DNA from 3 places in the Pseudomonas sp. Q12-87 genome. Region 2 is predicted to be linked to each of the others. Evidence: predicted binding sites of a transcription regulator. Region 2 holds the regulator's gene; each other region holds the start of a gene.
What was found. Region 2 encodes FliA, which starts transcription of late flagellar genes. Its sites were predicted from a motif close to CTAAAGTTTNNNNNNNNNNNGCCGNTAA; they were not measured.
Positions count from the first base shown of each region.

Region 1 (10,592 bases), on a different contig from region 2:
ATTTCGGTACGGCCGCGCAGTGGGATGAAGTAGTCGCCGGTACGGGTGAGTTCGGCGCGGAAGCCCTTCATGCCGTTGACCTGACGCTGCAGCTCGCGGGCAATGGACAGCACCACGTCTTTCTCACGCTGCCCGCGCGAACCCGAGGCCCCTGGGTCTTCGCCGCCGTGACCGGCGTCGATCACCACGATGATGTCGCGCTTGCCGGCCGGGGCCGGTGGCAGCTTGATCGCAGGTTCGGTCGGCGTAACCGGTACCGCCGGCACCGTGGCGACGTTGGTCGGAGGCGGTGGAGGCGGCGCGGCGTCGGCCGGATTGTCGAACAGGTCCACCACCAACCGGTTGCCGTACTGGGCGTTCGGGGCCAGGGTAAAGCTCTTCGGCGTCACGGCTTTTTTCAGGTCGATGACCACCCGCAAATCGGTCGGCGTACGCTGGGCCGAACGCATCGCGGTAATCGGCGTGTTGGCGGTGGCCACGTTCAATGGCGCGCCCAGGGACGCGCCATTGATGTCGATCACCAGGCGATCCGGCGCGGTCAGGGTGAATACGCTGTGCTGCACCGGACCCGTCAGGTCGAACACCAGCCGCGTGTTGTCCGGCGCCCGCCAGAGGCGAACGCTGTTGACCTTTGTCTCAGCCACAGCATCGACGGCCAGTGCCGTAAGCAACAGTCCTACGACAGCAACCACCGCGCGAAAGCGCATACCAAACCCCATCATCAATTAGTTTTCCAATGCCAAAGCGGCACACCACGACTCGCCACGCGAGCCTTGCGGCGTCAGTTTCAGCGAACGCCCGCCGTTCTGCGCGCCAATGGTAATGGTCAGGTCAGGCTTTGGCAAAAAGCCTGCACCCTTCTGGGGCCATTCGATCAGGCACAAGGCATCGTCTTCGAAATAATCGCGGATCCCGAGGAATTCCAGCTCCTCGGGGTCCACCAGCCGATACAGGTCGAAATGAAAGGCGCGGATGTCGCCGATCTCGTAGGGCTCGACCAAGGTGAACGTAGGACTCTTTACCGAGCCGACATGCCCGAGGCCGCGAATGATGCCACGGGACAGGGTGGTTTTTCCCGCGCCGAGGTCCCCTTCGAGAAAAATCAGGCCATGGCCTGCGGTGGTACGCGCAATGCGCGCACCAAGCTCCGTCATGGCCTGTTCATCGGCCACGTACAGGGTTACTTCAGACACGGTGAATGCTCCTCCAATAACTGACGAATGGCCGGAATCAGATCGGTTGCCGCCAGCCCCCGGCCCGACCGACCGGCTTGGGTGCCGGCATTGGCGTGCAGCCAGACTGCCAGGCACGCCGCCTCGAAACCCTCCAAGCCCTGGGCCAGCAAAGCGCCAACCACACCGGCCAGCACATCCCCGAGGCCCGCCGTGGCCATTGCCGGATGGCCCTGGGCGCAAACCGCCAGGCGACCGTCCGGGCTGGCGATCAGGCTTCCGGCGCCCTTGAGGACCACCGTAGCTGTGTATTTTTTGCTCAATGCATGGGCCGCCGCCGGACGATCGGCCTGGACCTGGACCGTGGATATTCCCAGCAGGCGCGCCGCCTCGCCCGGGTGCGGAGTGATCACACACTGCTCGGGCAAGCTGACAGCGCCTTCGCTCAACAGATTCAGCGCGTCGGCATCCCACACTTGCGGCAGCGTTGCATTGGCCGCCGCCGATAACAGGCTACGACCCCATGCCGCCTGGCCCAGGCCCGGCCCGACCACCAACACGCTGGCCTGCTGGAGCAGGCCCATCAATTGGTTGGCCGAATGGGTGCCTTGCACCATGACCTCCGGCAAACGCGTCAGTGCAGCGGATACGTGTTCGCTGCGGGTCGCCATCGAAACCATTCCCGCGCCGCAGCGCAGGGCGCTCTCGGCGCTCATCTGGATCGCGCCGCCAAAGCCGCGGTCGCCGCCGATCAGCAGCACATGACCGAACTTGCCTTTGTGAGAGGTGGCCGCGCGTGGCGCCAGGCGTGGCAGATGATCGGGCAACAGCAGCCGAGCGCTGGCCGGGGTCACTTCGACGATGTCGGGGTCCGCGTGCAGATCATTGAAAATCAATTCACCGACCCGATCCGCCGCATCCCCTGTGAACAAGCCCAGCTTCAAGCCAATGAACGTCACGGTCAGGTCCGCCGCCACCGCAGTGCCCAGCACCCGGCCGGTATCGGCACACAGCCCGGAAGGAATATCCACCGCCACGACCGGCAGACCACTGACATTGATCGTGTCGATGGCACGGATGTAAGGCTCGCGAACTTCGCCACTCAACCCTGTACCCAGCAACGCGTCCAACAGCACGCCACGCAGTTCGGATTCGTCCGACCACGGTTCCACCGGCACACCCACCGCTACGGCCTCGGCGTGGGCATTGGCGGCATCGCCCTGCAAGCGCCGGGGCTCGCCCACGGTCAGCACCCGCACCGACCAGCCGGCGCGCCGGGCCAGGGTCGCAACCAGGTAGCCGTCACCGGCGTTATTGCCATGGCCGGTCAGGACGGTCAGCTCGACGGCATCAGGCCAGCGACGCACGATCGCTCGCCAGATGGCGCGGGCGGCGCGCTGCATCAATTCGAACCCGGTGGTACCTGCCGCGATCAGGCGTGCATCGAGGGCCCGGACTTGCGCGGCGCTGTACAGCGCGTCGGGAAAATCATCTTTAGTGTGCGGCATGCGTCTTCGGGCTCCGATGTCTGGCAGAATTATACGCATCTCAGCTCCGGTTTCTCTCGCCTCATGCCTGCCATTACCACAGACCTGCCCGCCCTCGCCCAATCCATCAAGGAATGGGGCCGCGAGCTGGGTTTCCAGCAGGTCGGCATCAGCGGCGTGGACCTGGCCGAGCACGAGCAGCACCTGCAACGTTGGCTCGAAGCGGGCTACCACGGCGAAATGGACTACATGGGTGCCCATGGCAGCAAACGCTCGCACCCGGAGGAACTGGTACCCGGCACGTTACGCGTGGTGTCCCTGCGCATGGACTACCTGCCGGGCGACACGCAAATGGCGCAAATGCTCGGCCAACCGGAAAAAGCCTACGTCTCGCGCTATGCGTTGGGCCGCGATTACCACAAATTGATCCGTAAACGCGTGCAGCAACTGGCAGAAAAAATTCAGGCGGTGATCGGTCCCTTCGGCTACCGCGCCTTCGTCGACAGCGCACCGGTGTTGGAAAAAGCCATCGCGCAGCAGGCCGGGCTGGGCTGGATCGGCAAAAACACCCTGGTACTGAATCGCAAGGCCGGCAGCTACTTCTTCCTGAGCGAATTGTTTGTCGACCTGCCGCTGCCCGTGGACCCACCCCACGCCAGCGAACATTGCGGAAAATGCACCGCTTGCTTGGACATCTGTCCTACAAATGCCTTCGTCGGCCCCTACGTGCTGGACGCACGCCGGTGCATTTCCTACCTGACCATCGAACTGAAAAGCGCCATTCCCGAAGAATTGCGGCCGCTGATCGGTAACCGCGTGTTCGGGTGTGACGATTGCCAGATCGTCTGTCCGTGGAACCGCTTTGCCCGGCCATCCCGGGAAAGCGACTTCAAGCCGCGACACAGCCTGGACAATGCCGGACTCGCCGAGCTGTTCCTGTGGGATGAAGACACCTTCCTGAGCCGCACCGAAGGCTCGCCGCTGCGCCGCGCCGGTTATGAGCGCTGGCTACGCAACCTGGCGGTGGGGCTTGGCAATGCCCCCTCAACGATTCCGGTGCTGCAAGCGCTGCAAGCGCGGCGCGACCATCCTTCAGAACTGGTGCGCGAACATGTGGAATGGGCGTTGCGCCAACACGCCGAGCGTCAGACCTCGTCGTTGTAAACGAACTTCGGCATTTCCCAGTGAAAGCGGATCGCCAGGAGCCGCAGCAGGAAACCGCCGAACAAGGTGATGAGTATGGCCTGTTCATTAGGCAGTTGCAGGTAGACACAGAGCAGATAGCACCACGCCGCTGCAAACGAGACGCTGGCGTAGAGCTCACGGCGAAAGATCAGCGGAATATCGTTGCAGAAAATGTCCCGCAGGATGCCGCCGAACACGCCGGTGATCACTCCGCTGACCGACGCCACCAGCATGCCGTGGCCCATTTCCAGGGCGGTCATGCAGCCAATCAACGTGAACGCCACCAGGCCCACCGCATCGAGGACCAGGAACAACGAGCGCAGATGGCGCATCCAGCGCGCCAGGAACACCGTCAACATCGCCGCCGCTGTGGTCAGCACCAGGTATTCCGGGTGCTTGACCCAGGTAAGCGGGTAATGACCGAGCAGCACGTCGCGCACCGAGCCGCCACCCAGGGCCGTGATGCAGGCGATCAGCACCACGCCGAACCAGTCCATGCCACGGCGCCCGGCAGACAAGGCACCGGTCATGGCTTCGGCGGTGATGGCGATCAGATAAAGCATCAGCAACATGTTGGCGGTCCCTACAGGAAGGCGCGCAGTCTAGCCAGTTTGGGCCGGCACCAAAAGAGGGCATGGCAGCGGCCTTAGCCCGGGCACCGTCCCGTGGAGAGCAAGCGTGCTCCCTCTCCACATAGAACACGCCGGGCAATCAGAACTTGATGAAATGCTTGCGGTAGTGCTGCAACTCGGCAATGGACTCGCGAATGTCGTCCAGGGCCAGGTGGCTGCCGCCCTTCTTGAAGCTGTCACGCACGTCGGGAGCCCAGCGCGCGGCGAGTTCCTTGAGGGTGGAGACATCCAGGTTGCGGTAGTGGAAATAGCTTTCCAGGGCTTTCATGTGGGTATAAAGAAAGCGCCGGTCCTGGCAGATGCTGTTGCCGCAGATCGGCGATTTGCCCTTGGGCACCCACTGCTCCAGAAAAGCGATGGTCTGGGCCTCGGCCTCGGCCATGCTGATTTTGCTGTCGCGTACTCGCTGGGTCAGGCCGGAGCCGCCGTGCTGGCGAGTGTTCCACTCGTCCATGCCAGCCAGGATTTCATCACTGTGATGTATGGCAATCACCGGGCCTTCGGCCAAGGTGTTCAGTTCACTGTCGGTGACGATGGTGGCCATTTCGATGATGACGTCGGTGTCCGGGTTCAGACCGGTCATTTCCAGGTCGATCCAGATCAGGTTCTGCGGGTTTTGCATGGGGAGCTCCTCAGCGTAGCTGCGCAGTTTAGCCTAGGCAGGCCCTTGGGCGTGCTAAACTCGCGACCGTTTTACCTAATCGCTGCACTCTTCATACGGAACACCCATGGCCAAACGCCAACTCAATCGTCGTCAAAACTGGCGCATCGAAAAGATCCAGGGCGAGCGCGCAGCCCGCGCCGCCAAACGCGAATCCAGTGCCGTCGAGGCGCTCGAGGGCGGCGACTTGGGGCCGGAACAAACCGGCCTGGTGATCGCCCACTTCGGTGTGCAGGTCGAGGTCGAGGCCCGCGAAGGCGAGCTGACCGGCCAGGTGTTCCGCTGCCACTTGCGCGCCAACCTGCCCGCGCTGGTCACCGGCGACCAGGTCGTCTGGCGTGCCGGCAACCAGGGCATCGGCGTGATCGTGGCGCAACTGCCGCGCCACACGGAACTGTGCCGTCCGGACAGCCGTGGCCAGCTCAAGCCCGTGGCTGCCAACGTCGACATGATCGTCATCGTGTTCGCCCCGCTGCCCGAGCCCCACGCCAACCTGATCGACCGCTACCTGGTGGCAGCCGAACACGCGGGCATCCGCCCATTGCTGCTGCTCAATAAATTCGACCTGATCGACGAGCACAACGCCCCGGCGCTGAACGCCCTGCTGTCGGTCTATCGGGACCTGGGTTACCCGGTATTGGAAGTTTCGGCCCACCACGGCAACGGCATGGAACAGTTGCAACAGCAGTTGGACGGACGCATCAGCGTGTTCGTCGGCCAGTCCGGTGTCGGCAAGTCTTCGCTGGTCAACAGCCTCCTGCCGGAAGTCGAGACCCGTGTCGGGCCGTTGTCCGAGCTGTCCGGGCAAGGCACCCACACCACCACTACCGCACGGTTGTTCCACTTTCCCGGTGGCGGCGAGCTGATCGACTCCCCGGGCATCCGTGAATTCGGCCTGGGCCATGTCAGCCGGGCCGATGTCGAAGCCGGGTTCATCGAGTTCAACGAGCTGATCGGCACCTGCCGTTTCCGCGACTGCAAGCACGACCGCGAACCTGGTTGCGCCCTGCTCAAGGCCTTGGAAGAAGGCCGCGTGCACCAGCAACGAATGAACAGCTACCGCTCGATCATCGCCAGCTTGCCGGAAAGCACTTACTGACCTGCATGCCATGTGAAGCCGATCACTATTGTGGCGAGGGAGCTTGCTCCCGCTGGGCTGCGAGCAGCCCCAAAATCTGCCAAATGCGGAGCATCAGACACACCGCGCCCGCCGGTTTACGACTGCTTCGCAGCCGAGCGGGAGCAAGCTCCCTCGCCACAAAGGCAGGCACGCCTCACTGAACAGCGATTCACAAAAAAGCCGACAATGATGTCGGCTTTTTTGTGGCTCACTGCCCAGGCGTTCCGGCAGGCTTGGGCGCGGCATCGTCGAACAGGTTCAGCCGCTCGCGCAACTCATGGGCCGGCACCGGCTGTTGGTCAGCCGGCAAGGCGTTCGGATCGGCCGCAGCGCCAGGGGTCGCCGGCGCCTCGCCCGGAGCACCCTGGCCCTGGGCAGGGTCGGGCGCCGGATCATTGGTTTGCGAACCTTCGATGGCCTGCTGAGCCTTCTTGGTCAGCACCACGATATCGATACGCCGATTGACCGGGTTGAACGGGTCCTTGCGATCGAACAGCGCCGAGGAGGCATAACCCACCACCCGCGCTACCTGCTCGTCCGGATAACTGCCAGCCACCAACGCACGACGTGCCGCGTTGGCGCGGTTGGCGGACAACTCCCAATTACCGAAATCGCCCTTGCCGATATAAGGCTTGGCATCGGTATGGCCACTGATGCTGATCTTGTTCGGCACCGCCTTGATGGTATCGGCCATGGCCAGCAGGATGTCTTCGAAATAAGGCTTGAGACGGGCGCTGCCGGAGTCGAACATCGGCCGATTCTCGGCGTCCATGATTTGGATGCGCAGGCCGTTCGGCGTGATTTCGAACAGGATCTGGTCCTTGAATTTCTGCAGTTGCGGGTTCTCTTCGACCTTGTTCTGCAATTCTTGCAGCAGCAACTCCAGACGCTCGCGCTCGACCTGCTCGGCCATGCCTTCGACCTGCTCGGTATCCACCGTGACCTTGTCGGGCTGGGGCTGGGACTTGACCTCCGGGTTGAGGGTCGTGTCCGGCGCCAGGGTCGGCGAGCCGCCCAGGTCAATGATGTAAGGCGTGCCGCTTTCGGAGAAGCCGACCGGATCCTTGAAGTAACCGGCAATGGCGATTTTTTGTTCCGGGGTCGCGGTGGACAGCAGCCACAGCACCAGGAAGAACGCCATCATTGCCGTCGCGAAGTCGGCGAACGCAATTTTCCAGGCGCCACCATGGTGCCCGCCCGCTATGCGCTTGACGCGCTTGATGATGATCGGCTGGTTATTTTCCATAACTTAACGACCGCGAACTGCTTGTTCCAACTCGGCGAAGCTTGGACGGTGCGCCGGGTACAGGACCTTGCGACCGAACTCCACCGCCAGGGACGGCGGCATGCCCGAGGCCGAGGCCACCAGGGAAGCCTTGATGGCCTCGTAGACGTTGAGTTCTTCCTTGGCATCATGGGCCAGGGAATGGGCCAGCGGGCCGAAAAAGCCATACGCGGCCAAAATACCGAAGAAGGTACCGACCAGTGCCGCGCCCACGTGCAGGCCGATGGATTTCTGGTCGCCCTCGCCCAGGGAAGCCATGGTGACCACGATCCCCAGTACCGCCGCGACGATACCGAAACCGGGCATGGCGTCGGCGATGCCGTTGACCGCGTGAGAAGGGTGTTCCAAGTCTTCCTTGAGGCTGTAGAGCTCCATGTCGAACAGGCCTTCAAGCTCATGGGGAGCCATGTTGCCGGACGACATGATGCGCAGGTAGTCGCAGATGAACGCCGTCATGCGGGCGTCCTTGAGCACCGTGGGGTACTTGGCGAAGATCGGGCTGGCGGCAGCGTCTTCGATATCGCCCTCAATCGCCATCATGCCTTCGCGACGGCTTTTATTGAGGATCTCGTAGATCAGCCCCAACACCTCGAGGTAGAAGGTGTGGCTGAAGCGCGAACTGAACATGCTCAGGGATTTCTTGAGCACGTGCATCGTCATATAGCCGGGGTTGGCCTGCAAGAATGCGCCGAGGGCCGCACCGCCGATGATCATCACCTCAAAGGGCTGGATCAAAGCGGCAATCTTGCCATGGGAGAGCACGTATCCGCCGAGCACGCTCGCGAACACGACAATGATGCCGATAATTTTAGCCATAGGTAGAAAGTACTTATTTAAGTCGGGTTCAAGGTCATATTCGGAAGCTGAAAAATCTCTTCTTCTACTTATCGGCAAAACTGCGCCAGACTATAGCCAGTTCAGGCGAAAAGCCAATTTGCCCCGTTCCGGGCGTAGATACCCTATGTGATGATCGCGTCCAGCCATGACATACGAAACGAAGGTTCCAACCCCACGACCGACCACGCTCCAAGGTTGGGTGAAGCTGCTCGACGGCGTGCACCTGCCCGTGCCCCAGGCCAGTCACGACTTGGTTTGCAAGGCCCTCGCCGACAGCCGCCGGTCGCTGCGCGATATCGCCGAGCTGATGCAGGACAGTCCTGCCTTGGCCCTGAGCGTCATCCGCGAAGCCAACCACCACACCCATGGCAGCCTCGCCGAGCCTGCGGAAAACCTCGAAGTCGCCCTCAACCGCCTGGGCCTCAAGCGCACCGAAGAATTGCTCGCCCGCCTGCCCTCGCTGCCGGGGCGGGAAATACCCGTCGCCCTGCGTCAATTGCAACTGATCAGCCAGCACGCCACGCAACAGGCCAATGGTTTTTTCGCGAGCCGCCTGGCGCGACTGTGGCAAGACATCCACTGGGGCAGCCTGTTGTTCCTCTCGCCGCTCTGGCCGCTGGCCCTGACACACCCGCGATTGCTCGGGGAATGGGAATTGCGGGTCATCCACAAAGGCCAGTCCGCCCGCCAGGTAGAGCGCGAACTGTTCGGCGTCAGCCTGCTGAAGATCTGCCTCGCACTGGTGGAGACCTGGCGGCTGCCGATCTGGGTGATGCAAGGCTACCGCCTGTTGATCAATGAGCGCCGCGAACTGGTGCAAGTGCTGCGCATCGCCCGCGACAGCGAACATCCCTTGCGCCAGCAGAATCGGCTGGACGACGACCCAACCCTGCGGCGCTGGCTCAATCAGCCGGCCAACACCGTGCTGTTGGCCAACGGCCTGGCGCTTTCGGCGCAGCAGGCGTGGAATAGCCCCCACTGTCTGCGCTGGCAATACCTGACCAGCTTGTATCTGCAAATGCCCATGGATGAAATCCAGCAGCAAATGCATCAACAGGCCGTCACCAGCGCCCGCAATGACGCTATGCCAGACCTCTGGCACCCGGCCGTGGCGCTGATCTGGCCCTGGAACAGCCACCGCATCCACCCAGGCTTGCTGCCGGCGGCCCCGCCCAGCAGCGAAGACCTGACCCAGTGGCGCAAACAATGCGCTGCGCTGCTGGTGGAACCGAGCCCCTTCAGCAATGCCATGCACTTGACCACCTCGGCCCGGGACACGCTGGTGGCTTGCGGCATGCGCCGGGTGATGATCCTGATGCCCGACCGCAGCCAGACCAGCGTGCGCGTGCACCAGACCGCCGGCCTGCCCCAGGAAGCTGCGGCCATGAGCTTTTCCATCAGCCAGAGCAAGGTCTTGCAGCGATTGCTGGCCCAGCAGGCCCAGGTTCGCCTGAACCCGGACAACAATGCCCAGTTCTCGGCATTGCTGCCACCGGGGCTGCGCGCCCTGTTCCGGGGTGAACATCTGCTGTTGCGCTCGCTGACCTGCAATGGTCGGGTGATCATGCTGGTAGCAGCGGACCAGGGCGGTGGGCCGTTCTCGGACGTGACCGTGCAAGCCTTCGGCAAAACCGTGCAGTGCATCGAACGGGCACTGCATACCTTTACCAACCGCGGTCGCTGAACTTGCTACAATCCTTTCCCTTTGCGCCTCTGGAGACCTCACATGCCTGACTTCTCTGGCTTGCCGTTGGTGATCGAGCCAAGCACGCTGCTGCCGCGCCTCGACGCCCGCGAACTGATTCTGGTGGACCTGACCAGCGCCGCCCGCTACAGCACCGGGCACATCCCTGGCGCACGCTTCGTCGATCCCAAGCGAACCCAGCTGGGCCAACCTCCGGCGCCGGGCCTGCTGCCGGCAAAAGCCGATCTTGAAGCGCTGTTCAGCGAACTCGGGCACCATCCGGATGCGGTCTATGTGGTCTATGACGACGAAGGCGGCGGCTGGGCCGGGCGGTTCATCTGGTTGCTGGACGTGATCGGGCATCGCAACTATCACTACCTCGACGGCGGCCTGCTGTCGTGGCTGGACGAAGGCCTGCCGGTCTCCACTGAAGTGCCGGCGCCCGGCGCAGCCCCGGTGAGCCTGACGCTGCACGACGAACCCACCGCCACCCGCGAATACCTGCAAAGCCGGCTCGGTGCCACCGACC
Region 1 covers NZ_LHVI01000034.1:168,358-178,949, forward strand. The annotation lists gene AD663_RS25205 (N-acetylmuramoyl-L-alanine amidase) at 1-722, opposite strand, end outside; gene tsaE (tRNA (adenosine(37)-N6)-threonylcarbamoyltransferase complex ATPase subunit type 1 TsaE) at 726-1,193, opposite strand; gene AD663_RS25215 (bifunctional ADP-dependent NAD(P)H-hydrate dehydratase/NAD(P)H-hydrate epimerase) at 1,181-2,680, opposite strand; gene queG (tRNA epoxyqueuosine(34) reductase QueG) at 2,744-3,823, shown strand; gene AD663_RS25225 (trimeric intracellular cation channel family protein) at 3,805-4,416, opposite strand; gene orn (oligoribonuclease) at 4,556-5,098, opposite strand; gene rsgA (small ribosomal subunit biogenesis GTPase RsgA) at 5,205-6,236, shown strand; gene motB (flagellar motor protein MotB) at 6,466-7,503, opposite strand; gene motA (flagellar motor stator protein MotA) at 7,507-8,358, opposite strand; gene AD663_RS25250 (HDOD domain-containing protein) at 8,525-10,063, shown strand; gene AD663_RS25255 (rhodanese-like domain-containing protein) at 10,106-10,592, shown strand, end outside.
Region 1: motA (flagellar motor stator protein MotA) is a predicted target of FliA. The motif match lies at 8,427-8,454, and genes of this name have one in related genera.

Region 2 (10,592 bases):
GACGCGAGGTCGTCTTTATCGGCCGGTTCATGGGAACAGTGCGCCACTTGAAAAGGTTATCGGCATGAATGCGCCAGGACTTGAGCGCTCGCAAGCGAACGCGATGCCTGTGGAGAGCCTGGTCACCTTAAGCCACCTGCTGGGGAACGAGTTGTTGGGCCAGCAGGTGCTTGAGCAGCGCGCGGTAGGCCAGCACACCACGGCTCTTGCCATCAAATTGTGAAGGGGTCACGCCGGCACGACTGGCATCGCGCAGGCGGGTATCGACCGGTATGTAGCCCTGCCAGATGTCGTCCGGGTACATGTCCCGCAATACGCGCAGGGTCCCCAGGGACGCCTGGGTGCGGCGGTCGAACAGGGTCGGCACGATATTGAAGGCCAGGGTTTGCTTGCGCGAACGGTTGACCATCGCCAGGGTATTGACCATGCGCTCCAGGCCTTTCACCGCCAAGTGTTCGGTCTGCACCGGAATCACCAATTGCTGGCTGGCTGCCAGGGCGTTGACCATGAGCAGCCCCAGCAGCGGCGGGCTGTCGATAATCGCGTAATCGAAATCCTGCCACAGTTGTGCCAGAGTCTTGGCGATCACCAAGCCGAGGCCGCTCTGTCCTGGCGACTGACGCTCCAGGGTGGCCAGGGCGGTGCTCGACGGCAGCAGGGAAATCCGCTCGTCGCTGGTGGACAGCAGCAATTGCCCCGGCAAGCCTTCGGGCACGGTGCCCTTATGCAGGAACAGGTCGTAATTGCTGTGTTCCAGGGTATCGGGATCGTAGCCAAAGTAACTGGTCATGGAGCCGTGGGGGTCCAGATCGACGATGACCACGCGCTTGCCCGCCTCGGCCAGCAATCCGGCTAAAGCGATGGAAGATGTGGTTTTGCCCACACCACCTTTTTGATTGGCGACTGCCCAGACTCTCATTCGGATCGTTCCTCCCGGCCGAAACAGGCTCGACCGAGAAATAGCTCGGTTATAAAGCGGGTGACGGAGAATTGACGGCACTCTGTCTTCCCGGCGACTTGACCGGGGCCGGTGCAGTTTGTGTGCCAGCACGCTTCAATGCCGCATCGGGTTTTGCATTGGCCGTACCGGTACCCGTCAGGCTGCGGCGGACGTCGAGGTTGCGCGACACCACCAGCACCACTCGCCGGTTGCGCGCGCGCCCCTCGACCGTAGCGTTGTTGGCCACCGGCTGGAACTCGCCATAGCCTACCGAGGCCAGGCGACCGGGGTTCACGCCCTGCATGGCGAGCATGCGGACGATGCTCGCCGAACGGGCCGAAGACAGCTCCCAGTTGGTCGGATACTGCGCGGTACGGATCGGCTGGTCGTCGGTAAAGCCTTCGACATGGATCGGGTTGTCGAATGGCTTCAGGATCGCCGCCACTTTGTCGACGATGTTGAAGGCCAGGTCGCTGGGCATGGCGTCACCACTGCCGAACAACAGGCTGGAATTGAGTTCGATCTCGACCCACAGTTCGTTGCCGCGTACCGTCATCTGGTTGGAGCTGATCAGGTCACCGAACGCGGCGCTGATGTCATCGGCAATGCTTTTCAACGGATCGCTGCCGCCGGCGATACCGGCATCGACCTGATCGGTGTCCTTGACCAGCGGCTTGGCCGGGGTCGTGCTCTTGGGCCGCTCATCGCCGATGGGAATGGGCTTGAGGGCATGATCGGAGTCGGTGAAGACGCCGATCAGCGCCTCGGAAATAACCTTGTACTTGCCTTCGTTGACCGACGAGATCGAATACATGACCACGAAAAAGGCAAACAGCAGCGTGATGAAGTCGGCGTAGGAAACCAGCCAACGTTCATGATTGACGTGTTCTTCAGTGTGCCTGCGACGTGCCATGTGCCATCTCCCCCATCAGTCCATGAAGCCCTGGAGCTTCAACTCAATGGAACGCGGGTTCTCGCCTTCGGCGATCGACAGGATCCCCTCCAGCAGCATTTCGCGATAGCGCGACTGGCGCAACGCGATGGACTTGAGCTTGGCGGCAATCGGCAGCAGCACCAGGTTGGCACTTGCCACACCATAGATCGTGGCCACGAACGCAACCGCGATGCCGCTGCCCAGTTGCGACGGATCGGCCAGGTTGCCCATGACATGGATCAGGCCCATCACCGCACCGATGATGCCGATGGTCGGCGCGTAGCCGCCCATGCTTTCGAATACCTTGGCCGCTTCGATGTCACGGCTCTCCTGGGTGTAGAAATCCACCTCCAGGATGCTGCGGATGGCTTCCGGCTCGGCGCCGTCCACCAGCAATTGCAGGCCTTTGCGCGAGTAATTGTCGGGTTCGGCATCGGCCACCCCTTCCAGGCCCAGCAAGCCTTCCTTGCGAGCGGTCAGGCTCCAGTTCACGACCCGATCGATACCGCCGGCCAGGTCGACCCGCGGCGGGAACAGGATCCAGATCAGCACCTGCATGGCGCGCTTGAACGCGCTCATCGGCGACTGCAGCAATGCAGCGCCGACGGTGCCACCGAGCACGATCAAGGCGGCCGGGCCGTTAGCCAACGCCCCCAGGTGACCGCCTTCCAGGTAGTTGCCGCCAATGATGGCGACGAACGCCATGATGATGCCAATCAGGCTGAGCACATCCATTACAGGCACGCCTCGACCAGGTGCCTGCCGATATCGTCCAACCCGTACACCGCGTCGGCAAGATCCGCTTTCACGATAGCCATCGGCATGCCGTAGATCACGCAGCTGGCTTCATCCTGGGCCCAGATCGCGCTGCCGCCCTGCTTGAGCAGGCGCGCGCCTTCGCGACCGTCGGCGCCCATGCCGGTGAGCACCACCGCCAGAACCTTGTCGCCGTAGGACTTGGCGGCGGAACCGAAAGTGATGTCCACACAAGGCTTGTAGTTCAGGCGCTCGTCACCCGGCAGGATTTTCACCGCGCCGCGGCCGTCGACCATCATCTGCTTGCCACCCGGCGCCAACAACGCCAGGCCCGGTCGCAGGATGTCGCCATCCTCGGCTTCCTTGACGCTGATGTTGCACAGCTTGTCCAGCCGCTCCGCGAACGCCTTGGTAAACGCCGCCGGCATGTGCTGGATCAGCACGATGGGGGCCGGGAAATTGGCCGGCAATTGGGTCAGGACCCGTTGCAGCGCCACCGGGCCACCCGTGGACGTACCGATGGCAACCAGCTTGTAGGCCTTGCGCTTGGGTGCCGGTGACGACGTGCTGGCGGGTGCCGGCGCCGGGCGAGCAGGCGCGGGGGCCGGAGCGCTGCGCACCGGTGCCGGATTGAAGCTGCTCGAGGAAACCGGGGTCGATACAGGGCTTGGCGCTGCAGCAGGTGCAGGCGTCGGTGCGCTGTAGGCGGAGACACGCCGGTTGCTGCGGGAAATGCTATGGACCTTTTCGCACAACAATTGCCGGACCTTGTCCGGATTGCGGGAAATGTCCTCAAAATTCTTCGGCAGGAAATCCACCGCCCCGGCGTCCAGCGCATCGAGGGTCACCCGGGCGCCTTCATGGGTCAGGGAGGAGAACATCAATACGGGGGTCGGGCAGCGCTGCATGATATGTCGCACTGCCGTGATGCCATCCATCATCGGCATCTCGTAGTCCATGGTGATCACGTCTGGCTTGAGGGCCAGCGCCTGATCGATCGCCTCTTTGCCGTTGGTCGCCGTACCGACGACCTGAATCGTTGTGTCAGCCGAAAGAATTTCCGAGACGCGGCGGCGGAAGAACCCCGAATCATCCACCACCAGGACTTTAACTACCATAAACACTCCGTTAGACGAGGCGCGGCTCTGGGCCACGCCTGTCTTGAATCAAATACGCCGTGCGGCGTAGCGCTTGAGCATGCTTGGCACATCGAGAATCAACGCGATGCGGCCGTCGCCGGTGATGGTGGCGCCGGACATGCCCGGGGTGCCTTGGAGCATCTTGCCCAACGGCTTGATGACCACTTCTTCCTGGCCCACCAACTGGTCGACGACAAAGCCGATCCGCTGGGTGCCCACCGAAAGGATCACCACATGGCCTTCGCCCTGTTCCACGTGAGCCGCAGAGCTGACCAGCCAGCGCTTGAGGTAGAACAACGGCAGTGCCTTGTCCCGCACGATCACCACTTCCTGGCCGTCCACCACGTTGGTGCGCGACAGGTCGAGGTGGAAAATCTCGTTGACGTTGACTAGCGGGAAGGCGAACGCCTGGTTGCCCAGCATCACCATCAGGGTTGGCATGATCGCCAGGGTCAGCGGGACCTTGATGACGATCTTCGAGCCCTTGCCCTTGGTCGAGTAGATGTTGATGGTGCCATTGAGCTGGGCGATCTTGGTTTTCACCACGTCCATGCCCACGCCACGTCCGGAGACGTCGGAAATTTCGGTCTTGGTCGAGAAGCCTGGTGCGAAGATCAGGTTAAAGCAATCCGACTCGCTGAGCCGGTCCGCCGCGTCCTTGTCCATCAGGCCTTTCTTCACGGCGATACCGCGCAGGACATCAGCGTCCATGCCCTTGCCGTCATCGGAGATGGACAACAGGATGTGGTCGCCTTCCTGTTCAGCCGACAGGATGACCTTGCCGCTGCGGGGCTTGCCCATCGCTTCGCGGTCAGCCGGCTCTTCGATACCGTGGTCGACCGAGTTGCGCACCAAGTGGACCAATGGGTCGGCCAGGGCCTCGACAAGGTTCTTGTCCAGGTCGGTCTCTTCGCCCACCAGTTCCAGATTGATTTCTTTCTTGAGCTGGCGAGCCAGGTCACGAACCAGGCGCGGGAAGCGCCCGAAGACTTTCTTGATCGGCTGCATCCGCGTCTTCATGACGGCGGTCTGCAGGTCGGCCGTGACCACGTCGAGGTTCGACACGGCCTTGGACATGGCTTCGTCCTGGCTGTTGAGGCCCAGGCGAACCAGGCGGTTACGCACCAGCACCAGTTCGCCGACCATGTTCATGATCTCGTCCAGGCGCGCAGTGTCGACCCGCACAGTGGTCTCGGCTTCGCTGGCGGGTTTTTCCGCCGGCGCAGCCGCAGGGGCACGGGCCGGCGCCGGGGCAGCTGCAGCGGCAGGCTTGGGGGCCTCGGCTTTCGGCTCCGGTGCCTTGGCGGCGGGTTTAGGCGCTGCCTTGGCCGCGGGTGCGACGGTGGCGGCGGGCGCAACAGAAGCCGTACCGACTTCGCTGAACTTGCCTTTGCCGTGCAGCTCGTCGAGCAGCGACTCGAATTCGTGGTCGCTGATCAGGTCGCTGCCGGCCGCAGCAGCGGCAGGCTTGGCCGGAGTCGGCGCGGAAGCGATGGCCGAATCCAGCGCGTCAACGGCAAAGGTGCCCTTGCCGTGCAACTGATCGAGCAGCGCTTCGAATTCATCATCGGTGATGTCGGAGTTGTCGCCGGCCGCTTTCGGCGCGGCTGGGGTCGCCGGGGCTGCCGCAGGAACGACGGCATCGACCGCGAACTGGCCCTTGCCATGCAACTGATCGAGCAGTGACTCGAACTCAGCGTCGGTGATTTCATCGCTGCCAGCAGCAGAGGCCGCCGGCGCAGCAGGGGCGACAGGAGCGGCTGGTGCCTCGGCCTCGGCCTTGACGGCGTTCAGCGAGTCCAGCAGTTGTTCGAATTCATTATCGGTGATGTCACCCGATGCTTCGGCGACCGGTTCTTCAACGATCGTCTCGACCACCGGTGCGGCGTCAGCCGATTGCGGCTCGGCCAGGCGCGACAGCGCGGCAAGCAACTCAGGGGTGGCCGGGGTAATCGGCGAGCGCTCACGCACTTCGCTGAACATGCTGTTGACCGCATCCAGCGCTTCAAGCACCACGTCCATCAATTCCGAATCGACGCGTCGCTCACCCTTGCGCAGGATGTCGAACACGTTTTCGGCAATGTGGCAGCACTCCACCAGCTCATTGAGCTGGAGGAAGCCGGCGCCTCCTTTTACAGTGTGGAAACCGCGAAAAATTGCATTGAGCAGATCTGCATCATCCGGTCGGCTTTCCAGCTCGACCAGTTGCTCAGACAGTTGCTCTAGAATCTCGCCGGCCTCAACCAGGAAATCCTGAAGGATCTCTTCATCGGCGCCGAAGCTCATTAGTGGCTGCTCCTAAAACAGGGCTAAAACTCAGAATCCAAGGCTGGACAGCAAATCGTCCACATCGTCCTGACCGGACATAACGTCTTCTCTTTTATCGGCATGAATCTGCGGACCTTCACCCTGAGAGAGATGTTTTTGTGGATCTTTTTCAGCAAGTATCGCTTCACGGTCGTGTTCGATGCCTGCAAAGCGGTCGACCTGGCTGGCCATCAACACCAGTTTGAGCAGATTGCTTTCCACTTCGGTGACCAGTTGGGTCACACGCTTGATTACCTGGCCTGTCAGGTCCTGATAGTCCTGGGCCAGCAGAATGTCATTGAGGTTGCTCGCCACCGCACGGTTCTCGGTGCTGCTGCGCGTCAGGAAACCGTCGACTCGACGGGCCAGTTCGCGAAACTCCTCGGCACCCACTTCGCGGCGCATGAAGCGGCCCCAGTCGGTGCTCAGGGCCTGGGCTTCTTCGCTCAGTCCATTGACCAACGGGGTAGCGCTTTCCACCAGGTCCATGGTGCGGTTGGCCGCGGCCTCGGTGAGCTTGACCACATAACCCAGGCGCTCGGTGGCGTCAGTGATCTGCGAGACTTCCTCGGCCTGCGGCATGTGCGGGTCGATCTGGAAATTGACGATCGCACTGTGCAGTTCACGGGTGAGCTTGCCGACTTCCTGGTACAGACCACGATCGCGGGTCTGGTTGAGCTCATGAATCATTTGAACCGCATCACCGAAGCGGCCCTTTTCAAGGCTGTCGACCAGTTCGCGGGCATGTTTTTTCAGGGTCGATTCGAAATCGCCCATTGAAGATTCGTTATCCATAGCTCCCCCGTGGCGCCGTTAACCGATGCGTTCAAAGATTTTTTCGATCTTCTCTTTCAACGCCTGGGCCGTGAAGGGTTTGACCACGTAGCCGTTCACACCGGCCTGGGCCGCTTCGATGATCTGCTCGCGCTTGGCTTCGGCGGTGACCATCAGCACCGGGAGGTGCTTGAGTTTTTCATCGGCGCGCACGTGGCGCAGCAAGTCGATACCGGTCATGCCGGGCATGTTCCAGTCAGTCACCAGAAAGTCGATGCTCCCGCTGTTGAGGACCGGGATGGCAGTAGTGCCATCGTCGGCCTCGACCGTGTTGGTGAACCCAAGGTCACGCAACAGGTTCTTAATGATCCGCCGCATCGTTGAGAAGTCATCAACGATGAGGATTTTCATGTTCTTGTCCAATTCGACCTCCAAGCAGTCTTAAACGCGTCCAGCACCTGAACGCGCCATTTCAATCAATCCGGCACAACACTCGACAACGGTACGGAGCACAACGAATGACGACTGGTACGGCGCACGCCATACCTGTCTTGCCATGTCTCCACACTGCCTGTCAGCGCGCTCGCCACTCCCCCAAACGCCCCCGCAAACGGGCCGCGCACTGGCTGTGTAACTGGCTGACCCGCGATTCGCTGACCCCCAGGACTTCACCGATTTCCTTGAGGTTCAGCTCTTCGTCGTAGTACAGCGCCAAGACCAGTCGCTCACGCTCCGGCAAATTGGCAATCGCATCCGCCAGCGCGCTCTGGAAACGCTCATCTTCCAGGTCACGCGACGGCTCCATGTGAGCACTCGCGCCGTCCTCGTGCAGTCCTTCGTGTTCGCCGTCCTGCAACAGGTCGTCGAAACTGAACAGGCGACTGCCCAAGGTATCGTTCAAAATCCCGTAATAATCATCGAGACTTAACTGGAGTTCGGCCGCAACCTCGTGATCTTTAGCGTCACGCCCGGTTTTAGCTTCAATTGCACGAATGGCATCACTGACCATGCGGGTATTGCGATGCACCGAACGCGGTGCCCAATCACCCTTGCGGACTTCATCGAGCATTGCGCCGCGAATGCGGATACCGGCATAGGTCTCGAAACTGGCACCCTTGCTCGCGTCATATTTGTTCGACACTTCAAGCAAACCGATCATGCCCGCCTGGATCAAGTCCTCGACCTGGACACTGGCCGGCAACCGGGCCAGCAAGTGATAGGCGATGCGCTTGACCAGGGGCGCGTAACGCTCGATCAGTTCGTATTGGGCGTCCCGTGCCGATTTCTTGTAGAGATGGTTGTAACCGCTGGCTGTCATAACACGGGCCCTGCTGTTTGTTGCACGAGACGCTCGACGAAAAATTCCAGATGCCCGCGTGGGTTGGCCGGCAGTGGCCAGGTATCGACCTTCTGGGCGATTGCCTTGAACGCCAGCGCGCATTTGGAACGTGGAAAGGCTTCATAGACGGCACGTTGCTTCTGGACAGCCTTACGTACGCTTTCGTCGTAAGGCACGGCGCCGACGTATTGTAGGGCGACGTCCAGGAAGCGATCCGTGACCTTTGTCAACTTGGCGAACAGGTTGCGTCCTTCCTGAGGGCTCTGGGCCATGTTGGCCAGGACACGGAAGCGGTTCATGCCGTAGTCGCGGTTCAATAACTTGATCAGGGCATAGGCGTCGGTGATGGACGTCGGCTCGTCGCAGACCACCAGCAATACCTCCTGGGCGGCGCGGACGAAACTGACGACCGAGTCGCCGATGCCGGCTGCGGTGTCGATCACCAGCACATCGAGGTTGTCCCCGATGTCGCTGAAGGCCTGGATCAGGCCCGCGTGCTGGGCCGGGGTCAGGTGAACCATGCTCTGGGTGCCGGAGGCTGCCGGCACGATGCGAATCCCGCCGGGCCCTTGCAAGAGCACATCGCGAAGTTCGCAACGGCCTTCGATGACGTCCGCCAGGGTGCGCTTGGGTGTGAGCCCCAGCAGCACGTCGACGTTCGCCAGGCCCAGGTCGGCGTCCAGCAGCATGACCCGTCGGCCAAGCTCTGCCAGAGCCAGGGACAAGTTCACTGACACGTTAGTCTTCCCGACGCCACCTTTGCCGCCGGTCACCGCGATCACCTGTACGGGATGCATGCTGCCCATGTTCGTTCTTTACCTTGTCTTACTTAGACGGAGGCCACATTACTGGCTGCGCGTTCACATACGGAACAATGCATGGCAGACCATCGATGTAGGTACAAAAAATATTCATGATTACCTCAGCCGACCTGCTTGGTCGGGCTGTGGTAGATATCAGCGAACATGTCAGCCATGGCTTCTTCGCTGGGTTCTTCCTGCATTTGCACACTCACGGCACGGCTGACCAGTTGATGACGGCGCGGCAGATGCAAATCATCCGGGATCCGCGGCCCGTCGGTCAGGTAAGCCACCGGCAGTTCATGGCCGATCGCCAGGCTCAACACCTCGCCCAGGCTTGCCGTTTCATCCAGCTTAGTCAGGATGCAGCCGGCCAGCCCGCAGCGCTTGTAGCTGTGGTATGCGGCGGTTAGAACCTGTTTCTGGCTGGTGGTTGCCAACACGAGATAATTTTTCGACTTGATACCACGCCCGGCCAGGCTTTCAAGCTGCATGCGCAGGGCCGGATCGCTGGCTTGCAGGCCGGCGGTATCGATCAGCACGACGCGCTTGCGCAGCAATGGCTCCAGCGCCTGGGCCAGGGATTGGCCCGGATCCACATGGGTCACCGACACATTGAGGATCCGGCCCAGGGTCTTGAGTTGCTCCTGGGCACCGATGCGGAAACTGTCCATGCTCACCAGGGCGATGCTCTGGGCGCCGTACTTGAGAACATAACGGGCGGCGAGCTTGGCCAAGGTGGTGGTCTTGCCCATGCCGGCAGGACCGACCATGGCAATCACACCGCCCTCTTCCAGCGGCTCGACTTCCGGTGTGGCAATCATGCGTGCCAGGTGCGCCAGCAACATGCGCCAGGCCTGGCGAGGCTCTTCGATGCCGTTGATCAGCGCCAGCAGGTCCCGGGACAACGGGCCGGACAGGCCGATGCGTTGCAGGCGACGCCACAGGTTGGCCTGGGCCGGACGGCTGCCTTGCAGCTGGTTCCAGGCCAGGGAGCCCAATTGAACTTCCATCAGTTCACGCAGGCTGTTGAGTTCGAAGCGCATCGAGTCCAGGGCACGCGGGTCGACACCACGGGCTGGCGCGGCCTGGGCCGGTGCAGCGCGACGCGGTTCGGCCGGGGCCGGTTCGATGAGTGGTTCAGCTGCGGTCAGCGGCAGGCCGGCGGTGAGCGGCTGGCCAGCGAACAATTGACGATTGGTGCCGGCAGCCTCGCCTTCACTGCTGCGCAGGCTCAATTCGGCCTGGGCGCTGGCGATGCGCGACTGGGTCTTGCGCAGCTCGTCCTCGAGTTCCATGTTCGGAACCCGCGGGGCCAGCGCCGACAATTTGTAATCCAGAGCCGCCGTCAGCTCGACACCGCCAGCGATCCGGCGATTGCCGATGATGGCTGCTTCAGCGCCCAGCTCGTCACGAACCAGCTTCATGGCCTGACGCATATCGGCGGCGAAAAAACGCTTCACTTGCATAAACCACTACCTCAGCCGTTGGGCCCTACTGTCGCAACGATGGTCACTTGCTTGTTGTCCGGTATTTCCTGGTACGCCAGCACGTGCAGCCCCGGGACCGCGAGGCGCCCGAATCGCGAGAGCATCGCGCGAAT
Region 2 covers NZ_LHVI01000024.1:177,517-188,108, forward strand. The annotation lists gene AD663_RS19140 (CheW domain-containing protein) at 1-31, opposite strand, end outside; gene AD663_RS19145 (ParA family protein) at 128-919, opposite strand; gene motD (flagellar motor protein MotD) at 969-1,853, opposite strand; gene AD663_RS19155 (flagellar motor protein) at 1,869-2,609, opposite strand; gene AD663_RS19160 (chemotaxis response regulator protein-glutamate methylesterase) at 2,609-3,748, opposite strand; gene AD663_RS19165 (chemotaxis protein CheA) at 3,797-6,055, opposite strand; gene AD663_RS19170 (protein phosphatase CheZ) at 6,086-6,871, opposite strand; gene AD663_RS19175 (chemotaxis response regulator CheY) at 6,890-7,261, opposite strand; gene fliA (RNA polymerase sigma factor FliA) at 7,425-8,168, opposite strand; gene fleN (flagellar synthesis regulator FleN) at 8,165-8,995, opposite strand; gene flhF (flagellar biosynthesis protein FlhF) at 9,112-10,458, opposite strand; gene flhA (flagellar biosynthesis protein FlhA) at 10,470-10,592, opposite strand, start outside.

Region 3 (10,592 bases), on a different contig from region 2:
GGCTCTTGATCGGCGCCTTGACCACCCACTTACCCGGCCCTTTCGGGTCGAAGTAACGTTGCAGGCGATCGGGCGACAGGCCACGGCCTATGGCCAGGCTGTCGTACTCGCCGGTCTTGCAGTTGTTGAGCATGGTTCCGGACAGGTCGGTGGCGACGATTTGTACACCACCTTTCAGCTGGCCCAGGTTGGTCCGCTCGAACTCATCAATGGACATCGACAGCGAATAGGGTTCCTGCCCTGACGAACAGGCCGCCGACCAGATCCGCAGGCGTTGGCCCGGGCTGGCCTTGATGGCCGCCGGCAGCACCTTGTTCTTCAACACCTCGAACGGGTAGGTGTCGCGAAACCACAGGGTTTCGTTGGTGGTCATCGCATCCACCACCATCTCGCGCAAGCCGCTGCGCGGCTGCGTCTGGATACGCTGCACCAGTTCGCCCAAGGATTTGAGGCCCTGTTGTTCCATCAACTTGTTGAGACGGCTCGACACCAGGTATTGCTTGTTTTCACCAAGCAAGATGCCACAGGCTTTTTCCAGGAAGACCCGGAACTGTTCGAAATCCAAATTACCCGTAGACAAGATACCGCCTCTTTCATTGTGTTGACTTGCCGGACGCACAACGCGCCCGACCTTTATTCTGCTGCCTTGATCCGCTCGACGACCCGCGAAGCCAGGTCATCGGGCCGAAATTTCGCCAAGAAGTCGTCAGCGCCGACTTTCTTGACCATTGCCTGGTTGAATACCCCGGACAATGAAGTATGCAAGATGATATGCAACTTTTGCATACGCGGATCGCTGCGGATTTCCGATGTCAGGGTGTACCCGTCCATCTCTGGCATCTCGATGTCGGAGATCATCATCAAGAATTCTTCTTCGGGCTTCTTGCCCTCTGCGACCAGCTTTTGCAGGTAATCCAGCGCCTGACGCCCGTCATTCAACGCCACCACTTCGACGCCGACCGTTTGCAGGCAACGGGTCACTTGCTTGCGTGCCACCGAAGAATCATCGACGGTCAGTACGCGCAGCGAAACCGCCTTGTGCTGGGTTTCGGCATCCACCACACCCACGGAAATCGTTTCCGGGGTAGGTGCCACTTCGGCGAGGATCTTCTCCACGTCGATGATTTCCACCAACTGGTTGTCGACCCGGGTCACTGCCGTGAGGTAGTGATCGCGGCCGGTGCCCTTGGGCGGTGGATGGATTTCTTCCCAGTTCATGTTGACGATGCGCTCCACCGAGCGCACCAGGAATCCCTGGGTCTTGGTGTTGTACTCGGTGATGATCACAAACGGATTGCTCTGGTCCAGCAGACGACCGGAACCGGTCGCCATGGCCAGATCGAGAATCGGGATGGTCGCTCCGCGTATGTTCGCCACACCGCACACGACGGGACTGGACTTTGGCATCAGGGTCAGCTTGGGGCATTGCAGCACCTCCCGGACCTTGAATACGTTGATCCCATAGATTTGCTGGCCGTCGAGACGGAACAGCAACAACTCCAGGCGATTCTGACCGACCAGCTGTGTGCGCTGGTTTACCGAATCCATTACTCCCGCCATGCCCTGACTCCTACGTAACGCTAATGTGTCCGACGCGCATTCATCACTAAACGGCACGGGGCTTGCTATTCAACCGGCATGAACGCACAAACGACATTTTCTCGACGCCTGACCACTCGCTGCCGCCACTGGCTCGGTGCACTGCTGGCTGCCAGTCTGCTCGCATCGGGCGGCTTTGCCCGTGCCGATGCTCCGGTCACCTTGCCTGATCTCCTTATCGGCGTCACTCAGGGCTTTCTTGAATTCACCGTAGAAGACTATCTGGCAACCAGTCAAACCGAAGGTCGTTACGAAATCGAAGTCAACCAGCTCGATCCGCGCCTGCGCATGCCGATGTGCGACAAGGAATTGACTGCGTCCCTGGAGAGCCCTGCCAGGCCCCTGGGCCGCGTCACGGTGAAGGTTCGTTGCGACAGCGCCGCGCCCTGGACGGTGTTCGTGCCCGCTCAAGTGCGCCTGTTCCGGGAAATCGTGACCACCACTCGTCCGCTCAAGCGGGCCGGGATCGTCGAGCCTCAGGATGTAACGCTGCGTGAACGGGACATCAGCCAGATCACCCAGGGATTCCTGACGTCGGTGGATCAGGCCATCGGACAGAAACTTGTCCGACCAATGGTCGCCGATCAGATCGTGACGCTCGTGCATCTGGAGCAGGCCGAGGTGGTCCGCAAGGGCGATCAGGTCGTGATTACAGCCCGCAGCGGTACCCTGGCCGTGCGGATGCCGGGCGAGGCCCTGTCCAACGGTGGCATGCGTGAGCAGATTCGTGTGAAAAACCTCAATTCCCAACGGGTTATCAAGGCGCAGGTAATAGCCCCCGGCCAGGTGGAGGTGGCGATGTAGTGACCCGGTAGAGCCCCGGTAGAGACGGTAGAAAGCTGGCGCTTGGACCCGACGTTCCCTAGACTGTGCCTTACGCAAAGGCAAGCGCAGACGTGCGCACGTTCATTGAATAAATGAGCCTAAAGTTTTTTTGGGAATGGCCGAAAACATGGCAAGCGTCCAAATACCCAGAGGTTTTTTACCATGGTCATCGATTTCAACCGTTTGAACAGCTCTTCACCGTTGACAGGCACTACGCGTACCAACGCGAGCAAAGAAGCCGACAAATCTGCGCCGCTGCCTACGCCAGCCGAACAGGTCAGCAACGGAGAGTCCGTACACCTCAGCAATGAGGCTCAGCAGTTGCAGAAGGTCACTGACAAGCTGCGCGATCAACCTATCGTCGACAACGCCCGCGTGGCCGAGTTGAAAGCAGCCATCGCCGATGGCAGCTATAAAGTCGACAGCAACCGCGTAGCCAGCAAACTGCTCAACTTCGAAGCCCAGCGCTAGGCTGCCGCCTGCGCCAGGCTTTTGGACGCTTAAGACCCAAGGCCAGCCATGCACGACTCGACTTTATTGCAATTGATCACCGATGACTTTGTTCCAGCGCAACAACTGCTGGAATTATTGCGGGCCGAATCCCTGGCCCTGCACGGTCGCGACATGCCGCTGCTGGAAAACATCCTGGCGCAAAAACAGGCACTGATCATCTTGCTCGACCAGCATGGCCGCAAGCGCAGCGAGATTCTCGCCAGCCTTAAACTGCCCGCCAACCACGACGGCCTCGAACAGTTGGCGAGCCAGTCGTCGATTGGCGATCAGTTGCTGTCCCAGAGCGCAGTGCTCAATGACCTGCTCGCCCAGTGCCAGGCCACCAACGTGCGCAACGGCCAGTCGATCCAGATGCAGCAGGCCGCCACCGCCAATCAGTTGCGCATCCTCAATGGCGGCGAAGTTCCTACGCTGTATGATGCTCGCGGCTCGACCGCCAACATGGTCAAGCAACGCCCCCTCAGCCAGGCATGAAACGAACCATGGCTGCGCACTATCAACGCGCGATACATGCTGGCAAAATGCTGGCTATTCGTAGTCGTATTTTGCCTGGAGATTGACCCACCGTGTTCAACGACTCAAGCGCGGATGATGCTCCGCAGCCCCCCAAGGTCCTCTCGACGCCCCTGGAAATCGCCGGCAACCTGCGGATGCTTCAAGATAGCCACGACCCGCTGATCATTACCTTCCATGAACGCACCCAGCGCTTCCAAAGCTACCTGGTGGATATCGATCGCGACAACAACACCATCGCCCTGGATGAAATGATCCCCAGGGATGGCGAGCGCTTCCTGCAGGCGGGCGAGCCGTTTCGGGTCGAGGGTTTCCATGACGGCGTGCGCATCGCGTGGGACGGCAACGGCCCGTTCACCATCAAGGAATCCAGCGACGGTCGCTGCTACCGCGGCGCCCTGCCCGACGAAGTGGTTTACCACCAGCGTCGCAACGCCTTCCGCGCTGCCCTGAAGCTGGCGCAACTGGTGAACGTCGAGCTCGGTGGCGATAAGCTCAAGTCGGCGGTAAACGGTAAGCTGCTGGATATTTCCGCCACCGGTTGCAAGCTGCGCTTTGACGGCGACATTACCGAACGCCTGCAATTGGGCCAGGTCTACGAGCGTTTCATCGCCGCCCTGCCCTTTGGCAACATGACCGCGCCGGTCGAGCTGCGTTACCTGCATTTTGAAGAGCGATTCAACACCACCTTCGCCGGCGTTCGCTTCCACAACATCAGCGGCCTGGTGCAACGACAGGTCGAGCGTTTTGTCTACCAGCTCCAGCGTGAAGCCCGTCGTTTCGATAAAGACGACCTCTGATTTCCGAGCACATGAAAAAACGGGCAATCCTCGCGAAGGGATTGCCCGTTTTTTTATGCCCGCTTAAGGCCTGGCCTGAGTGAAATCGGAGGGTGGCGGCTCGTCCGCAGCCCCCTCGGTGACCGGTTCCAGCTCCGGCTCCGGCTCGACGTCCGGGCTGGGCGAGGCCTGCATCTGCTCCTGCACGACCTGTTCGTCAACCCGTGGATCGAGACACGCCACCAAAGGTGAACTGGTCATGTTGTCTGGCATGGCGACGTGATGCAGCGGTGCATCGTCGACCTGGTGCAGATTGGTCACCGCTTTCGGCCGGATCCGCCATACCAGCACCAGCGCGAAGAAGGCAAAAAAACCATACAGCATCTGACTGCCGAACAGTTTCATCAGCACCCCTGCGGCCAACGGCCCAATGCTGGCGCCAACGCCATAAGTCACCAGCAGCATTGCCGTCAGCGACACCCGCCGATCACCTTCTACGTGGTCGTTGGAAAAAGCCACTGCCAGCGGATACAGGCAGAACTGGACCAGCGAACAGAAGAACCCGGCGACGAACAGCACCTCCAAGGGCACCTGCGGCAGGATCGCCAGCGGCAAGGCACAGACTGCCAGGCACAGCGCAAAGCAACGGATCAGCAGTGCCCGGTCGTAACGGTCGGACAGCCAGCCCAGCGGCCACTGCACCAGCAAGCCGGCAAAAATGCAGCTACCCATGAACAGACCCACCTGCTCGGTCGATAGCCCCTGCTGAGACGCGTACAGCGGTGCCAGGCCATAGAACGAACCGACGATCAGCCCCGCGCCCAACACCGTACTCAACGACTGCGGCACACGCTTGATAAAAAAGCGCGGCTCCATCGGCGCCGGATGCAACGGCGCCGGGTGAATCCGCCGCGTCAGCGTCACCGGGACCAGGCACAGGGCGAAACACAGCGCCACCAGCATCAACAGCTCCAGGCCCAGGGCCGGATGCATGACCAGAATCAGCTGCCCCAGCACCAGCCCCAAGTACGAGGCGATCATGTAGCCGCTGAATACCGCGCCGCGCTGCTTGGCGTCGGCCTGTTCGTTGAGCCAGCTCTCGATGACCATGTATTGGCACATCATGCCGAGGCCGACAATCATCCGCAGCACGATCCACGCCGGCAGCCAGTCCACCAGACCGTGGCCCAGCACCGCGGCACCGACGATCCCGGCGCAGGCCGAATAGGCACGGATATGTCCGACGCGGGCAATCAGCCGGTGGCCGATCTTGCCGCCCAGTACCAGGCCGAAATAGTTGGCCGCCATCAGCGCACCGACCCAGAGGCTGTCCACATGGTCGGCGGCCAGGCGCAAGGCCAGGTAAGTACTCAGGAGGCCCGAGCCGATCAACATCATCAGCGAGGCGAAATAAAGCGCTCGAAAAGGTTTCCAGATTTGGCGCATCGACGTTCCGAGCGGCTCCTTGAGTTGAGTAAGGGCTATCTTGAAAGATAGCCCGAATGCGACGGTTCGTTATGCCTGGGCCGCTAGAACACGCCGCTCCCAGGGAGTGATTTCATCAAAGAAACTGGTCAGTTCCAGGGTTTTTGAAGCGATGTAGCCTTCGATGAACTCCGCACCGAACAGTTCCTTCGCCAGTTGACTACGCTTCAGACGCTCAAGGGCAGCATGTAAGGTACATGGCAGGGAAAGATTATCCGGCACTTGGAATTCGCCCTGGATCGCGGCGCTCGGCTCCAAGTGATGCTCGATGCCGTAGAGCCCGGCGGCCAGGCTGGCGGCAATCGCCAGGTAGGGGTTGGCATCAGCCCCGGGCAAGCGGTTCTCGACCCGACGGGCCACTGGCGAACTCGCGGGGATTCGCAAGCCGGCCGAACGATTGTCATAAGACCAACAGGCGTTATTCGGCGATGCAAACGGATGGCACAGGCGCTGGTAGGAATTCACGTTCGGCGCGAACAACGCAGTGAAATCCGCGAGACAGGCCTGTTGCCCACCGATGAAATGCCGGAAGGCCGCCGTCGGCTCGCCCGCCTCGTCGCTGAACACATTGCGGCCGCTCACCGATTCGACAACGCTCTGGTGGATGTGCATCGAACTGCCCGGGGTATGGGCCAGTGGCTTGGCCATGCAGACCACCGTCAGGCCGTGCTTGAGCGCCACTTCCTTGAGCAGGTGCTTGAACAGGAAGGTCTGGTCGGCCAGCAACAAAGGGTCGCCGTGAAGCAGGTTGATCTCGAACTGGCTCACGCCCATTTCATGCATGAACGTGTCACGCGGCAAGCCCAGCGCCGCCATGCATTCGTAGACTTCATTGAAAAACGGGCGCAGGCCATTGTTGGAACTGATGCTGAACGCCGAATGGCCGTCCTCGCGCCGCCCGTCCAGGCCCAGGGGCGGCTGGAACGGTTGGGTCGGGTCAGGATTGGGAGCGAACACGAAGAACTCAAGCTCAGTGGCGACGACCGGCGCCAGGCCCATTGCGGCGTAGCGAGCGACAACCGCCTTGAGCTGGCCGCGCGTCGAAAGGGCCGAGCTTTCACCGGTCAGCTCGTCCGCATCGCAAATCGCCAGGGCGCGTGGCTGCTGGCTCCAGGGCAGGCGGTGGATCTGCTTCGGGTCCGCCACCAGCGCCAGGTCACCGTCATCGCTGCCGTAGAAACGCGACGGTGGATAACCGCCCATGATGCATTGCAGCAGCACACCCCGCGCCAGCTGCAATCGCCGGCCCTCGAGGAAACCCTCCGCGGTCATTACCTTGCCTCGCGGCACGCCGTTCAAATCCGGCGTGACACACTCAATCTCATCAATGCCCGTCAGTCGCTGCGCGAGTGAACGCTGGCCATCGGTCGTCATGACGCAATCCTTGTTATGTGCGAGCCGCGAACGGCAACCCGTACAAAATAGGCTTCGGCTGTTCGGAATATCAAGCACCCGGAGGCAATTAAAATCCTACGCAATACGACCGTGCTCAGGGCAGGTAAAGCCGGAACACGCCTCCACCCAACACACCGCCATTGGCAATTTCCGTCCGCCCGCACACACCGCCGCGCTGATGCAGCCCGGCGATCCGCGCAGCGAAGTACAAGCCAAGTCCGGTGCTACCGCTGCTATGGTTGATGCCCTGCACATATTCGGCCTGACGCTCGATCATCTCGGCCGGGTAGCCTTCGCCATCGTCGTTGATGGTCAGCACCAACTGCCCGGCCTCATCGCTCACACTGATCAACAAGGCCTGGCGCGCGTGGCGAATGGCGTTGTTGATGCTGTTGTCGAGCACCGAGGCGATCAGCTCGCGGTCGAAAAAGCCCAGTGGGCTAAGCGGATCGACTTCGTAAGTGGCCATGATTCCACGGCTGCGAAACACGTCCTGATGCCCGGCCAGCTGCGCCTCGATAAAGTCGTCCAGCTCATGGTAGGCCGGATGCAGCGGCAACTGGTTGACACCGAGCTTGTACAGCCCCAGCAGTTGCACCAGCAAGCTATTGAGATGGGCGAACTCGAACTCGATGACGCCCTGCTCCGAGGACTGGCGCTCAGGCGCCGGCAAACGCTCCAGCCACTGCCCATGGGTCTGCATGAGCAAGGTCAGGGAGTTCTTCATGTCGTGCACGGTAGACGCGATCACCGTGGAAAAATCGAGGGCCTGTTCGCTGTCATTCATCGCCAAATGCCTTGCTTCGCAGTTTCTGATAACGCGCAAAACGCGCATCGGTGTCGGGCATCATGCCCACCAGTTTCAGACAGGCGCGGCACTCCGTCAGCAGCTCCGATTCCACACGGGTATCGGTACCGTGTAACAGAGACTGCGCCATATTCAGGGCAATACTGATGTTCTTCGGTTGCATCTTCAGGGCCCGGCGGAACAGTTCTCGCGCCTGCGGCAAGTCGCCGGTCTTGTAGACACGCACGCCTTCGCGGTTCAGCTCGGCGGCGGCATTGCCCTGGTTGAGAATATTCGGGTCATCGGTGAGCTTGGCGATGCCTTGCATCACGGTCGGATCGTCGCCGTAGATTTCTGCGCAGTTCTTGAGCATGGACTCGCCGGCACTGGCCTGGCCGAGCATCTGCAACTGCTTGGCCACCAGCAACGCGGCTTCAGCGCTCATGAACTGCTCCATGCCGTCGAGGCGCTGCATGGCCTGTTCGGTGAGCTTTTCGGCGGTTTCGGCGTCATTGAGCAGCAAACTCGTGGCTTTCATCAGCCGCGCCCGGATCTGCAACCCCGGATCGTTGAGATTTTCTTTCGCCACCGCACTGAGGGTAGTGTTGATTTCCAACCGGGTGCGGGTATCCAGGCCTTTCGCACTGCCCTTGCTGATCAGCGCATGGGCCAGGCCCAGGTTGCTTTCCGGGTCCTTGAAGCGCGATTGTGCGCCCTGCCCGACCGCCTGGCGATAAGCCTTGGACGCGGTGTCGTAGTCTTCGTTGGTCATTGCCAGCTTGCCCAGCAGCGACTGTCGGCGCACCGCCAGCGGCGACAGGCGCACCGCCTCTTCCAGCACGCTCTGCGCCTGTTTCGTGTCGCCTTCGGCCACCAGCACATCGGCCATGCCGTCATACAACGCTGGCATCATTGGGAATACTTTTAATGCCTTCTCATAAACGGCCTTGGCTTGCCCCACCTGGCCACGTTTGAACATCAACTTTCCCAGCCCCGCATAGGCCCACGGCAACGGGCGATCCGCGATGATCGAGTTGTACAGTCGCTCAAGGGCTTCGTTCTGATTCAGGTCGCGCAACGCATCGGCCCGATAACGCAGGCACAACGGCCCGTAGCGCGGGTCCTGCTTGCACAGGGCGATGCAGGCGTTCAGCACCTCCATCGGCTTGCCACGATCGAGGGCTTGCAGGATCGGCTTGAGCAGGGTTTTGCGCTGCTCCAGCCGCTCCAGCCGCTGGGCAAGGCCAGAGCGGTTGAACGGCTTGGTCAGGTACGCATCGGGTTCATGCTCCAAGGCACTGAGCACCATCGCCTGGCTGGTCTCGGCGGTGACCATGAGGAAGACACTTTCATGGCTGATCAGCTTCTCGACCATCAGGTCTTCAAGCACTTGCTGGCCATTCTTACGCCCATCGCCCAGGTGATAATCCTGCAAGATGAAGTCATAGCGTTTCTGCGAGCACATGCGCAGCGCCACCTCACCGGTGTCGGCGGTGTCCACGTCCTTGACGCCCAGCTCACGCAGCATGGAGCGGATCGAGCTGCGGAAATCCGAGAAATCATCGACGATCAGAAAACTTTTTTGGTGGTACGCCAGCATCGAGGATGTCCAGGCAAATAAGAAGATGCACCCAATGGCAAACAACGAAACATCATGTCGCAGCCCGGTATAGAACGCAGATGATAGCCATCAGCCAACCATGATCGAGGAGTTTTCCGAATCGCTTGGTGTGGCTGTGTTGCGGCGCACATTGCGAGCTGTTCCTGCGCGTCGAAACGCTGGAGAAAACGGGGCTCGACAGGTTATCGGCAGGGAATGGTGTTCCGTTAAGGGGATCGTGCGGGAGCGGTTGCAACGAATACGCTAACCCACTGAATATAATGGTGTCCCAGGGCAGGTTCGAACTGCCAACCTTCCCCTTAGGAGGGGGATGCTCTATCCAATTGAGCTACTGAGACACAAGTCGACCGCGAGAAACGCGGTGTACGGGACGGCGTGCATGTTAACGGCCTACCCTGCGTTTGTCATGTCGTGCATGGCTTTTTAAGTGTAGGCAAATGGTGCCGCCCATGAAGCTTGCATCCACCACTCATCTGTCCTTGGCGTACTAATGCTAGTAAATCGGCCATTTGCCACTATCCTTTACAAGACAAGGACGATAGGCGCCTTTGCTTCATTGCGGTTATCCGCCAGACGGTATGGCACAACGACACGATGCGACGGTCACAGCATGCAAACCTGTGGATTTTTCCAACCAGTCCGCATTTTTTGATGAAGGGTACTGGCATAACGCCTTTACCCGGATCAGAATTTGTCACAGAATTGGCGCCAATGATCTGGCAATTTTGAGGCATGATGCGGGCCTCTTAACAATTCAGGTTGAACATTTGGCCGCTGGGCTTGTCCTATTCGACATCCCGCGGCCAATCCCGAGAACCGCTCCCCTGAACTAACCGGTTAAATATATGCGCCCATTGAAACAGGCAATTTATTCCAGCCGTACGGCTGACAAGTTCGTCGTACGTCTGCCAGACGGAATGCGGGAACGCATTGCCGAGGTGGCTCGCAATCATCACCGCAGCATGAACTCCGAAATCATCGCGCGCCTTGAGCAAAGCCTTATCCAGGAAGGCGCGTTGGGTGAAGAGTTGAGCATGCGCCTGGACAGCCCGGAGCTGTCATTGCATGAGCGTGA
Region 3 covers NZ_LHVI01000010.1:258,481-269,072, reverse strand. The annotation lists gene cheR (protein-glutamate O-methyltransferase CheR) at 1-580, opposite strand, end outside; gene AD663_RS06080 (chemotaxis protein CheV) at 634-1,560, opposite strand; gene flgA (flagellar basal body P-ring formation chaperone FlgA) at 1,639-2,403, shown strand; gene flgM (flagellar biosynthesis anti-sigma factor FlgM) at 2,587-2,895, shown strand; gene AD663_RS06065 (flagella synthesis protein FlgN) at 2,944-3,411, shown strand; gene AD663_RS06060 (flagellar brake protein) at 3,504-4,250, shown strand; gene AD663_RS06055 (MFS transporter) at 4,314-5,675, opposite strand; gene AD663_RS06050 (glutamine synthetase family protein) at 5,745-6,986, opposite strand; gene AD663_RS06045 (sensor histidine kinase KdpD) at 7,204-7,896, opposite strand; gene AD663_RS06040 (tetratricopeptide repeat-containing response regulator) at 7,889-9,496, opposite strand; tRNA gene AD663_RS06035 (tRNA-Arg) at 9,779-9,855, opposite strand; gene AD663_RS06030 (Arc family DNA-binding protein) at 10,363-10,592, shown strand, end outside.
Region 3: flgM (flagellar biosynthesis anti-sigma factor FlgM) is a predicted target of FliA. The motif match lies at 2,523-2,550, and genes of this name have one in related genera.